Regions from separate parts of the Vibrio sp. R12-SG2-ISO1 genome, predicted to be linked through region 2. Evidence: predicted binding sites of a transcription regulator. Region 2 holds the regulator's gene; each other region holds the start of a gene.
What was found. The regulator CRP, encoded in region 2, controls carbon source genes, mostly activating them, when cyclic AMP is high. The targets are predictions, from matches to a motif close to TGTGANNNNNNTCACA.

Region 1 (4,292 bases), on a different contig from region 2:
TCGACTTCAAGACCAAAGATGTAGATGTTGTCGTCGCCGACTTCTTCACGGATTTCAACGTTTGCCCCATCCATAGTACCGATAGTCAGCGCACCGTTGAGTGCCATCTTCATGTTACCCGTACCGGATGCTTCTTTACCGGCCAACGAGATTTGCTGAGACACGTCCGCCGCTGGGATGATGATCTCTGCCATGCTCACGCGGTAGTCAGGGATGAAGACGACTTTCAGCTTGTTGCCAATGCGTGGGTCGTTGTTGATCTTCTCTGCAATCTTGTTCACTGCGAAGATGATCTCTTTCGCCAAGTGGTAACCCGGCGCCGCTTTTGCCGCAAAGAAGCAGACGCGCGGCGTACACTCAAAACCCGGCTCATTAATGATGCGGTGGTAGAGAGACAAGATGTGCAGCAAATCAAGGTGCTGACGCTTGTACTCGTGCAGACGTTTGATTTGTACATCGAAAATCGCGTTGGTATCGAGCTCGATGCCCATGTTGTCTGATACCCACTTAGCCAAGCGCTCTTTGTTCTCTTTCTTCACCGCCATAAACGCTTGTTGGAACTCGGCGTCATCGGCGTATTTCGCGATACCTTCAAGTTGCTCAAGCTTCGCTGGCCATTCACTGCCGATTTTGTCGGTGATCAGCGCGGATAAACCTGGGTTACAGAACTTCAGCCAACGACGAGGCGTAATACCATTGGTCACATTGTGCAGACGCGTTGGGAACATCGCGTGGAACTCTGGGAAGAGATCTTTTTTCACCAACTCTGAGTGCAGCGCCGCTACACCGTTCACCGCGTAAGAACCGATCACACACAGGTTTGCCATGCGAACCATACGGTTGAAGCCTTCTTCGATGATCGACAGTTTCGCTTGCTTCTCACCATCACCCGGCCACATTGCGCGCACTTCTTGTAGGAAGCGATGGTTGATCTCAAAAATGATCTCCATATGACGTGGTAGCAGACGTTGAATCAAAGACTCTGGCCACGTTTCCAATGCTTCTGGCAATAGTGTGTGGTTGGTGTACGCGAAGGTTTGCGAACTGATTTCCCACGCTTTATCCCAAGATAGCCCTTTTTCATCGAGCAAAATGCGCATCAATTCAGGGATAGCAATCGTTGGGTGAGTATCGTTAAGCTGAATTGTTTCTTGCTTTGGAAGATCCGCAAGTGCAAAGCCCGCTGCTTCGTGACGACGTAAAATGTCACGTACCGATGCTGCTGAGTGGAAGTACTGCTGCATCAAACGCAGTGTTTTACCTTTCTCATGGTTGTCATTCGGGTACAGCACTTTAGTGATGTTACCGGCGTCAATCAGCGCGTGCTGCGCTTCGAAGTAATCACCGTTGTTGAAACTTGCCAATGAGAATGGCGCAATCGCCTGACATTCCCACAAACGCAGCGGGTATACCGTGTCAGATTCATAACCGACAATCGGTAAGTCCCAAGGCATCGCTTTCACGCTCATGCCCGGTACCCATTTGCGTACTTCTTTGCCGTTCTCGTAGCTCACTTCAACGCGGCCGTAGAAACCAATTTCTTGCGCCAATTCTGGGCGCGCGACTTCCCACGGGTAGCCTTCGACACCACGCCAAGCATCCGGCGCTTCTTGCTGACGTCCGTCAACAAAAGATTGCTTGAACAGACCGTATTCGTAGTGCAAACCGTAACCAACGGTTGGGAACTCTTGCGCTGCACAAGAATCCATAAAACACGCCGCCAAACGACCTAGACCACCGTTACCCAGAGACGGGTCGCGCTCTTCTTCCAACAAGTCGGTCAGGTTTTGGCCCAGTTCGGCCATTGCATCTGTGATCTGCTCGTAGAGACCTAAGCTGATTAGGTTGTTACCGGTTAAACGACCGATAAGAAATTCAAGGGATAGATAGTTGACGCTTTTCGCGTTCTTGATGCGCGGGTCTTGCTCGGTTTTCAAAAGATCCAGCGTGGTGATCTCTGCCAGGGCTTTACCCATAGCAAGGTACCATTCACGCGGTGTCGCGGTGTCTACGGTTTTCGCGTAGGTCGCAGAAAGGTGCATTTTAACGTCAGCTTGAAAGCTGGCTTTATCAAATTTTTTCTGTTGAGTAGGTTTCATTAGAGAAATCTCACTTATCGGTTTCAATCCATCTGAGACATATCGTGCAATGCTCTGTCTTGCAAAACATCCTCCTACTTCGGTAGCGATTTAGGAGGAGGAGTCAGGGCGTAGAGGGCGTAATTCACAACAAGCAGTGATCCAACTCGCAATAAACCGATGAGTGAACTGGACTCTGTTGATTAAGATCACACCATGACCCTAAACGACCTTACCTAAGGTGTATGAAACTTCGTCGAAATCAAAAACTGGCAAATGAAAAATATGCAGCGTGAATCACAGAATGTTTTCATCCTGAGTGCAAATTACACGATTTATCGTGCAAATCATGAGTTGATACAAGTTTTACCGAACAGATTAACGTGACTCAAATCACAAAACAGGGGCGTAGATACGCGCAAAATGTGAAATATGCGAAAAAGTCGCTCTCCTCACATAACAATCCCCCCAACTCTTAAGTAACATCCCACTCAACAACAAAGATCGAACAAAAAACAACCCATCTTGACGTCGTGCTCGCTGACACGTTCACTGACAATAAGATAAGGATGAGAAGATGTGGATTCCTTCGAAACTCACGCGTCCTGGCCGTTTACACAACGCCATCGTACGCCCAAGAGTTCTTGATTTACTTCAGCAAGCACCCTGCTACAAACTGGTGCTTTTTCGCTCGCCTGCCGGATACGGTAAAACCACCATGGCCGCCCAGTGGCTCGCCGACAAACCTAATGTCGGCTGGTACAGCATCGATGAAAGCGATAATGACCCGTTCCGCTTCATGAACTACCTGCTGCAAGCGCTAAACAAAGCGACCAACCAGGCTTGCCCGAATTCGCAAAAATTGGCCGAAAAGCGTCAATTTTCCTCACTTCACTCCTTGTTCAGTGAAGTGTTTGCGGAGATGTCCGAGTATTTTAACGAGTGTTATGTGGTCCTCGATGACTACCACCTCATTTCTGACGATGAGATCCACGAAGCGATGCGCTTTTTCCTCAAGCACATGCCCGACAATCTGACATTAGTCGTCACCAGTCGCGCCGCGCCGCCCCTGGGCACAGCCAACTTACGTGTGCGCGATCTGATGATTGAGATCGGTGACGAGTTACTGGCGTTCGATACCGAAGAGACCACCCGTTTCTTCAACCAGCGCATCGCCGATGGCATTGATGATGCCACGGCAGACAACCTGCGCAACTACGTCGAAGGTTGGCCATCGGCCCTGCAGTTGATCGCCCTTCAAGCGCAAGGTCAAAATCGCACGTTGGCGCAATCGGCTGAGTCTTTTTCGCAATTTAATCACGCCCATCTGTGGGATTATTTGATTGAAGAAGTGTTCGATCTTCTCGACCAAGAGACACGTCAGTTCTTACTGCAATGTTCGGTGCTGGATCACTTCAACGACAGCATGGTGGCAGCGCTGACTCAGCGTGATGACGCTCTCAGTATGATTGAGTCACTCAACCGCTATGGGTTGTTTATCCACCCGCTTGAAGGTGAACAAAACTGGTATCGCTTCCACAATCTATTTGCCGAGTTTCTTGCACATGAGCGCTCAGCGCGTATGCCGCAAAAAGAGCAAGAGCTGCACCAAGTCGCCGCGCGCGCTTGGCTCAAACAATCCTCGCCCCATGAAGCACTCAAACACGCGCAAGAAGCCAAAGACAGCCAACTGATCGCCGATATTTTGAGCCAGTTTGGCTGGAAAATGTTCAATGGTGGTGAACTTAAAGCCCTAGAGCAGGCCATTGATTCGTTATCGCCGGAGCAGCTCTACAGCGAACCGAAATTGTGTATGTTGCAAGCGTGGCTTGCTCAGAGTCAGCACCGCTACAACGATGTCGGTGACTTGCTTGCCAAAGCCGATGAGCAAATGCGCCAGTTCAACGTGGTACTCAGCAGCAAAGAGCAAGGTGAATTCAACGCCCTGCGCGCGCAAGTCGCCATCAACCAGAACCAACCAGAAAAAGCGTTGGAGCTGGCTGAGCTGGCACTGAGCCAAGTTGACAGCACGGTCTATCGAAGCCGCATTGTTGCGACCTCGGTAGTCGGCGAGGTCAATCACGTCCTTGGCCGTCTCAGCCGCGCGTTGCCTATGATGCAGCAAACAGAGAAACTGGCTCGCCAGTATCAGGTCTATCATCAGGCGCTGTGGGCGATGTTACAGCAAAGCGAGATTTTGATCGCACAAGGCTA
Region 2 (4,292 bases):
TGCTGGCACTGGAGATGGGCGGCAACAACCCTATGGTCATCAGTGAGCACTACGGTGAGCTGGACGCAACGGTCTACACCATTTTGCAATCGGCCTTTATCAGTGCTGGGCAGCGTTGTACCTGCGCGCGTCGTCTCTATGTGCCTGTGGGCGACAAAGGCGATGCCTTGGTCAATCGCTTGGTTGAGGCCACACGCAAGCTGCGCGTCGATCAGCCGTTTGCAGAGCCAGCGCCTTTTATGGGACCACAAATTTCTAAAGCTGCGGCACACTTTATCCTCAACGCACAGGCGAACTTACAGAGCCTTGGTGGTGTGAGCTTGGTGGAAGCGAAAGCGGGCGAGGCGGCGTTTGTCACTCCGGGGATTATTGATGTCACGGCCATCGACGCGCTGCCAGATGAAGAGTATTTTGGCCCGCTGCTGCAAGTGGTGCGTTATCAAGGTCTTGAGCGCGCGGTTGAGCTGGCCAATGACACCCGCTTTGGTCTCTCTGCTGGACTGGTGTCCACTGATGATGATGAGTGGGCCTACTTTGTTGACCACATTCGTGCAGGGATCGTCAATCGCAACCGCCAATTAACTGGGGCGAGTGGCGATGCGCCGTTTGGCGGACCGGGCGCCTCGGGCAACCTTCGCCCAAGTGCTTACTACGCTGCGGATTATTGCGCTTACCCTATGGCGTCGATGGAAGGCGAGCACACCTTGCTGCCTGAGACGTTAAGCCCGGGTGTAGAACTGTAAGACGCACCTTGGGCTCGCTTGGAGCCCAAGGTGTTCGATTCATTGCTAGGTTTGTGATTAAGCCATTCTTTTAAAGAACTAGCTTTACGATTCAGCTTCACGATTAACATGGAGACGTTATGACGCCTGCTCAACTGTTCGATTTACTGTGGCAAGACTATATTTCTCGTCTATGCCCTCAAGCGGCCAAGGTTCATCAGCTTTTAGAAGAAGATGAGCCGCTGATCAATGACCATATTGCGCTGCGCACCTTTAACATCGCGCCGCTCGGTATCGAGACATTAGCTGCGCCATTTATTGCACTGGGTTACCAAGCGTGTGGTGATTATCTTTTTGAGAGCAAGCACTTGGTCGCCAAGCACTATGAGCACGCCGATCCGACGCTGCCAAAAGTGTTCATCAGTGAGCTGAAAGTCGAAGAGTGCTCAGCGCCTCTGCAAAGCATTGTCAGCAAGCTGGTGGCACAAGTGGAGGCATCCACACTACAAAGCCATGAGTTTTTGTATGCGGGCCGTTTGTGGGATCTCAGCTATGAAGATTTTCAAACCCTCGCCCAAGAGAGTGAGTACGCAGCATGGCTTGCGGCGCACGGCTATGGGGCTAACCATTTCACCGTAAGCGTTAATCAGCTCAAGGCATTTGACGAGGTGGCGGCGGTGAATGAGCATCTTCGCCAAGCGGGTTTTGTCATCAATGAGTCGGGCGGCGAAGTGAAAGGCTCACCAGAGGTACTGCTTGAGCAATCGTCCACCATGGCAGACAAAGTCGAGGTGAGCTTTAGTGACGGTACGCAAGTGATCCCAGGCGGCTTCTACGAATTTGCCAAACGCTATCAGATGAGTAATGGGGAGCTCTACCCAGGGTTTGTCGCGGCGTCAGCGGATAAGATATTTGAGAGTACGAATGGGTAGGGAGTGCCTAGTTGATGGGAGTGCCTAGTTCCTAGTTACTAGTTCCTAGAGGGGGCTGGTGAAATGGGTGATGGGTAGTGGGTGATGGTGCTAGGGCCTGGTAAATAAAAAGCCACCGCTGGTAGACAGGGTGGCTTTCTTATCTTTAAAGGTTTTCTCTAGGAACTCGTCACTAGGAACTCGCCTCTAACTCTTATCGCGTGCCGTAGACGACGATGGTTTTACCGTGGGCGGAGATCAGGTTTTGCTCTTCAAGCATCTTCAAGATTCGGCCAACGGTCTCACGTGAACAGCCGACAATCTGACCGATCTCTTGACGAGTGATCTTGATTTGCATGCCGTCTGGGTGCGTCATGGCATCTGGCTGTTTCGCTAGGTTAAGTAGCGTCTGCGCGATGCGGCCTGTCACGTCTAGGAAGGCGAGGTCACCGACTTTTTGGCTCGTCACTTGTAGGCGGCTTGCCATTTGCGCAGATAGACGCATCAGGATGTCAGGGTTGACTTGGATAAGCTGACGGAATTTCTTGAATGAGATCTCTGCAACTTCACAAGGTGATTTAGCGCGAACCCAAGCGGTACGCTCTTGATCTTCTTCAAATAGACCAAGTTCACCGATAAAGTCACCTTGGTTTAGGTAAGAAAGGATCATTTCCTTACCTTCTTCGTCTTTAATCAGTACCGCCACAGAGCCTTTGACGATGTAGTAAAGCGTCTCTGCTTTCTCACCGGCGTGGATCAATGTGCTTTTTGATGGGTACTTATGAATATGACAATGTGACAGGAACCACTCTAATGTTGGATCGGTTTGAGGTTTACCTAGAACCATAATATCTCACTTCCTCTGCAGGGTACGCTTGCCGCTTTCCATTTTTGTCGCGCCAGTAAAAGACGCGAAGCCTTGAACAAGGCTTTTTAGGATAAGAGCACTTATTCAATGCTGCAAGCCATCTTTGTTTCGGTTACAAATAGTAGCCTTTTTCAAAAGGGATTTCTTGATTTTAATCGTGTCAAGTTGGTGATTGTTTACGCAAAAATGTGCACATGATCACGGTATGACAAGTAAACGGGTCTTAGGACTGATCGCTAGCCAATTTTACCCGTCTCGATAAGCTGCTGTAGGATAGGTCTGACGATGAGCTCCATCGCAAAACTCATCTTACCCCCCGGCACGACAATGGTGTTGTGGCGCGACATGAAAGAGCCATCAATCATAGCGAGCAGATATGGGAAGTCGACCTGTTTGATGCCGCGCAGGCGGATCACCACGAAACTCTCATCCAAACTTGGGATGCCTTTAGCGTTAAGTGGGTTGGACGTATCGACGGTCGGCACGCGTTGGAAGTTGATGTGGGTGCGCGAAAATTGCGGGGTAATGTAGTTGAGATAGTCATCCATCGAGCGGACAATCGAGTCCATCACCGCTTCGCGTGAGTGACCGCGATCGCGCGTGTCACGGACGAATTTTTGAATCCACTCCAAGTTCACAATCGGCACCATGCCAATCAAAAAGTCGACGTGTTGGGCGACATTAACCTCACCATCCACCACGCCGCCATGCAGTCCTTCATAGAACAAGACGTCAGAATTTTCCGGCAAATCTTGCCACGGCGTGAAGGTGCCCGGCATTTGATTGTAGGGCACGGCTTCATCGAAGGTGTGCAAGTAGCGACGAATTTGCCCTGTGCCTTCATTGCCATACTGCTTAAAAAACGCAGACAGCGCAGGGAAGTCGTTCGCCTGCGGACCAAAGTAGCTGATGTGGCGTCCTTGCTCGCGCGCTTTGCGGATCTCGACATCCATTTCTGGGCGCGTAAAGCGGTGGAAACTGTCCCCTTCCACCCAAGCCGGTTTCACGCGCATCATGTTAAACATTTTGCGAAACGCTTCAGAGGTCGTGGTTGTGCCCGCACCGGAAGAGCCCGTTACGGCAATAATGGGGTGTTTTGCTGACATGACAAACCTTGTCTTATTCCTTGTCAAATGATGACCAATATAGCATGTTCTATTGATTGATCACGGTATGGCGTTTTTTAACGCACTGGAAATATTAAAACTTTGATTTGAGTTGAATATCCACGCTCTCATGCAGCTCTGAATAGACCACCACAGCTTCACCACTCACCAAGCTCTGACGGATCTGGGCGATTTTCTCGTCAAGAGAGATTTCCTGCTCGCCATAGTCCGTCCCTTCACGCAGTACAAATTCACGGATCAGGTTGTCTAGGGTGTCAGGAGCGATTTGTTGCCAAGGGATAATCATAGGGCCTCGTTGGTTGATGGGGGAGTTCCTAGTCGTCAGTGCCTAGTTCCTAGAGGGGTTCTAGGGACTTTATGCACTCGCGGTATAACGTACAGGGGAGAGCGCGATGGCTCTCCCTTGGTAAAATAATGGGCGATTTTTTGCCCAGTCTTGATTAAGTTTGCGAACTTATTGATGACTATATCTGAAAATCTTGTACTCAGTGAATAGGAGTTTATTGAGCGTAGTTTCAATGGTTGCTGAGTTCTCTAGTACACCGATGCTATCAGCGTAGTTCTTACTTAAATAAGTATTGTTGGCGATAGCATAAGCATCAAAATTACTGGTCAATAGAGCGTCCTCGACATCGCTGTTTGCTGCGCTTTCGACGAGCGATAC
Region 3 (4,292 bases), on a different contig from region 2:
GTGGGTAACCGATACGGTGACGAATAAGGACTTCTTTTGCGATGTCATCGAGCGTCAAACCTTGAATACGAGAGACGGTACCCGTGAAGTATTTGTCGACCACGGATTTGTGGATACCAAGCGCTTCAAAGATCTGTGCGCCATGGTAAGACTGCAAGGTTGAGATGCCCATCTTAGAGAAGATCTTCAGCAGACCACCGTTGATCGCCTTGCGATAGTTATCAAACAGATCGCGTGGGCTGGCTTCTGGATCGAGCTTCTTGGTACGTTGCAGCTCAACAATGGTCTCAATCACCAAGTACGGGTTGACGGCATTGGCGCCGTAGCCAAGTAGCGTCGCGAAATGGTGCGTTTCACGTGCATCACCGGTTTCAACCACAATGTCACACTTCGCGCGTAGACCTTTGCGGATCAGGTGATGGTGAACGGCGCCGACGGCCAACATGGCTGGAATAGCCGCGTGGTTTGAGTTCACTGCGCGGTCTGTGAGTAGGATGATTGAGTAGCCATCGACCACCGCATCTTCGGCGTATTGACAGATACGCTTCAATGCACGCTCTAACTTGCCTTGATCTTCATTGGCTTGGAATACGATATCAAGCGTTTTCGCCTGTAGGTGTTCGTTGTCGATCGCACGTAATTTCTCGAGCTCAGAGTTCGCGAGCACTGGCGATTCCAGTTCCACTTTTTGACAGTGAAGCGGAGTTTCAGTCAACAGGTTATGGTCTTTACCTAGGTAGGTATTGAGTGACATCACCATACGCTCACGGATCGGGTCGATCGGTGGGTTGGTAACCTGAGCAAACAACTGCTTAAAGTAGTTGGATAGATGCTGAGACTGGTGAGACAAGACAGCCAATGGCCAGTCTGCGCCCATGGCAGACAGCGGCTCTTTGCCTTCTTTCGCCATTGGAACGATGATTTCATTCACTTCTTCAGTGCTGACACCAAACGCTTGTTGACGATGGAGAAGGCGCTCTGGAGAAGGCTGGCTGAACTGGTTGCTCGCATCAGGCAGTTTCTTCAGGCTAAGTAGGTTATCTTTCACCCACTGTTCGTAAGGCTGAGCACCTGCGATGGTATCTTTGACTTCTTCGTCAGAGATAATGCGACCTTGTTCTAAGTCCGCAACGAAGATACGACCTGGCTGCAAGCGGCCGCGGAACTCGACGTTCTCTGGGGCAATATCCACAACGCCAGACTCAGACGCCATCACAAGGAAGTTGTCTTTAGTCACGGTGTAGCGAGACGGGCGCAGGCCGTTACGATCGAGCGTTGCGCCTACTTGGACACCATCGGTAAAGCAGACTGACGCTGGGCCGTCCCAAGGTTCCATGATGTTCGCGTGATACTGGTAGAACGCGCGACGTGTCGGATCCATGGTTTTGTTTTCTTGCCACGCCTCTGGGATCATCATCATCAATGCGTGTGGCAGGCTACGACCAGAGAGGACCAGTAGCTCAAGTGCCATATCGAAGTTTGAAGAGTCCGAGCTGCCTTCTTGACAGATAGGCAATAGCATGTCGATTTCTGCTTGTGTAAACAGATCCGACTCGATGATCGCCTCACGGGCTTTCATCCAGTTTAAGTTACCGCGAACGGTGTTGATCTCACCGTTGTGGGCGATATAACGGAAAGGTTGCGCCAGACGCCATTTCGGGAAGGTGTTGGTAGAGAAGCGAGAGTGTACCAAGGCTAGCGCCGTCACCATGGTAGGGTTTTGCAGGTCGAGGAAGTATTGAGGCACTTGCTCTGTGGTCAACTGACCCTTATACACCAAGGTTTTGTAAGACATGGAGTTGATGTAGAAATCATCACCAATGTTCGACACGCTCTCAAGGCAGACGCGTACCGTGTAGTTACGCAGCACGTACAGCTTGCGCTCAAGCTCTTCTGGCGTCATACCTGGGCCGCCAGTGACAAACACGTGCTCGAACTGAGGCTCAGTGCTGAGAGGATCGGCGCCGATCATAGAGTTGTCGGTTGGCAGTACGCGGTAGCCAATGATTTCTAGATCGAGACGCTTGGCGTTTCGCTCTAAGATGTCACGACATTGCTCGCGTTTGTGTTCATCTTTCGGGAAGAGAACCACGCCAACGCCGTATTTTTCAAAAGAAGGCAGTTTGATACCGAGCTTTACTGCTTCTTCTAAAAGAAATTCATGGGGTTTTTGCAACAAGATACCCGCACCATCACCACTACAAGGGTCACAACCTTGACCACCGCGGTGTTCCATGCGAGCGAGCATATCGAGTGCTTGAGTCACAACTTCGTGTGATTTACGGTTTTTCAGGTGAGCAACAAAACCGATACCACAGGCGTCATGCTCCAGTTCTGGAGTATATAGACCCTGAGAACTTTGCTCTCTATCTACCATAGATACATCCTTCCAGTTCAATTAGACGCAATTACCCTAATCCGCAGGGGCGTCTTGTCCTTGATTTGTATGATTCGAAGTCAACCGAGGTGGGAGACTTAGATTCCGTTCCGTATCTCGCAGGAAAAATATTGCGAGAAAAACAATCCTTGGTGATATCCGTGTTTTTATTGTCACTATGTAGTGATTTATATAGGTGGGAGGTGGATACCGCCGATGATTTTGCAATTTTGTCTGTAATAAAAATCACAAAAACTGTAAGTATCCTACAATTTTGTCAGCAGCAAATGCAATGAAAACTCGCCCTTGTCGCCCACTTTTTTCGCATGAACATGCACCATTGCGTTTAACTTTTGCGTAACATTTAGCGAAATGCCTGTATTTAATGAATGTTTATTGACTCTGATTAAAGTTGCGCCTGTTTGAAATCGGTAGATTCCTCCCCGAATTATTTTCATGATTGTAATTTTTTTACATAAATCTTAATGAGATTTATTTACGTTTGGGTGGGAAATGCAGCTACACGAATTAGTCAATACCATTGGTCAAGATCTCCAGCGTCGCTATAAAGAGAAAGTGCACAAGCTGACCTTGCACGGTGGGTTCAGTTGCCCGAATCGCGACGGGACGATTGGCCGTGGTGGCTGTACCTTTTGCAATGTCGCTTCGTTTGCTGATGAGCAAGCTCAAGTAAAAAGCATTCAAGCCCAACTCACTGACCGAGCGGGGGAGATTCGCCGCGCGAACAAGTATCTGGCTTATTTTCAGGCTTACACCAGTACCTACGCTGAGGTGCAAGTGCTCAAGTCGATGTATGAAGAGGCGCTCAAAGCGGCGGACATCGTCGGATTGTGCGTAGGGACGCGGCCAGATTGTGTGCCTGATGCGGTGCTTGAACTGCTGTCTGACTACGTTGAGCAAGGCTATGAAATCTGGCTAGAGCTTGGCTTACAAACCGCCAACAACGACACCCTTAAACGCATCAACCGTGGCCACGACTTTGAGTGTTATGCACGCATCACCGAGCGCGCTAGAGCGCTCGGGATCAAAGTGTGTACTCATCTGATTGTGGGCTTGCCGCGCGAAACACGCGATGACAACCTTGAGACTTTGCGCCAAGTGTTGGCGGTGGGTACCGATGGCATCAAACTGCACGGCTTGCACATTGTAGAAGGCAGTACCATGGCTAAAGCGTGGCGAGCAGGTAAACTGCAGGCGCCTGAGCTTGATGAATATGTTGCTATTGCCAGTGAAATGATCCGCATGACGCCACCGGAAGTGGTCTATCATCGCGTCTCTTCGGCGGCACGCAGACCTACCTTGTTGGCACCGCTTTGGTGTGAAAACCGCTGGCTGGCGATGACGGAAATTGGGCGCTCGCTCAATGCGTTGGGTGCGCAAGGCTCGTTGATTGAGCGTCCATTCGTTTACACAGCGCCGCCACTTGCCAGGCCCTAAGCCTTGTCGCTTCACACATCCCACATTTAAACGTTCCCGAGTCAGAGAAGCCTTAGCAGCCCAAGGGCAAAACAGGTAGTATGAAACCACTGTCCATCATGAGGCAGTGGTGATTCTAGGCTCGGAGCGTTTAATGAAACCGATAAAAAACCTCGCTCAGTATTATGTCGACCTCTTGGTCAAACTTGGCATTTTACGTTTCTCAATTTTGCTTGCTTTGGCGTTGGTGGCACTGGCCGTGGTGGTCCAGGTGGGGATCACGCTGGTGTTAAGTGGCCACGTGGATGATATTGACATCGTCCGCTCAGTCTTCTTTGGTCTACTGATCACGCCTTGGGCGGTCTATTTTCTTTCTGTGGTGGTGGATCAGCTTGAAGAGTCTCGTCAACGTTTATCCAAGCTCGTCTCTAAACTCAAAGACATGCGTTCAAGAGACCAAGAGCTGAACTACAAACTT

Region 1: malT (HTH-type transcriptional regulator MalT) is a predicted target of CRP. The motif match lies at 2,461-2,476, and genes of this name have one in related genera.
Region 3: gltB (glutamate synthase large subunit) is a predicted target of CRP. The motif match lies at 2,613-2,628, and genes of this name have one in related genera.

What each region holds. Positions count from the first base shown of each region.
Region 1 covers NZ_JCBDGO010000005.1:119,321-123,612, forward strand. The annotation lists gene AC6R10_RS04880 (glycogen/starch/alpha-glucan phosphorylase) at 1-2,099, opposite strand, end outside; gene malT (HTH-type transcriptional regulator MalT) at 2,656-4,292, shown strand, end outside.
Region 2 covers NZ_JCBDGO010000029.1:64,023-68,314, reverse strand. The annotation lists gene astD (succinylglutamate-semialdehyde dehydrogenase) at 1-743, shown strand, start outside; gene AC6R10_RS18400 (DUF1338 domain-containing protein) at 863-1,654, shown strand; gene crp (cAMP-activated global transcriptional regulator CRP) at 1,848-2,480, opposite strand; gene AC6R10_RS18390 (phosphoribulokinase) at 2,738-3,607, opposite strand; gene AC6R10_RS18385 (YheU family protein) at 3,702-3,914, opposite strand; gene AC6R10_RS18380 (SH2 domain-containing protein) at 4,083-4,292, opposite strand, start outside.
Region 3 covers NZ_JCBDGO010000008.1:660,603-664,894, reverse strand. The annotation lists gene gltB (glutamate synthase large subunit) at 1-2,377, opposite strand, end outside; gene mnmL (tRNA modification radical SAM protein MnmL/YtqA) at 2,891-3,835, shown strand; gene arcB (aerobic respiration two-component sensor histidine kinase ArcB) at 3,969-4,292, shown strand, end outside.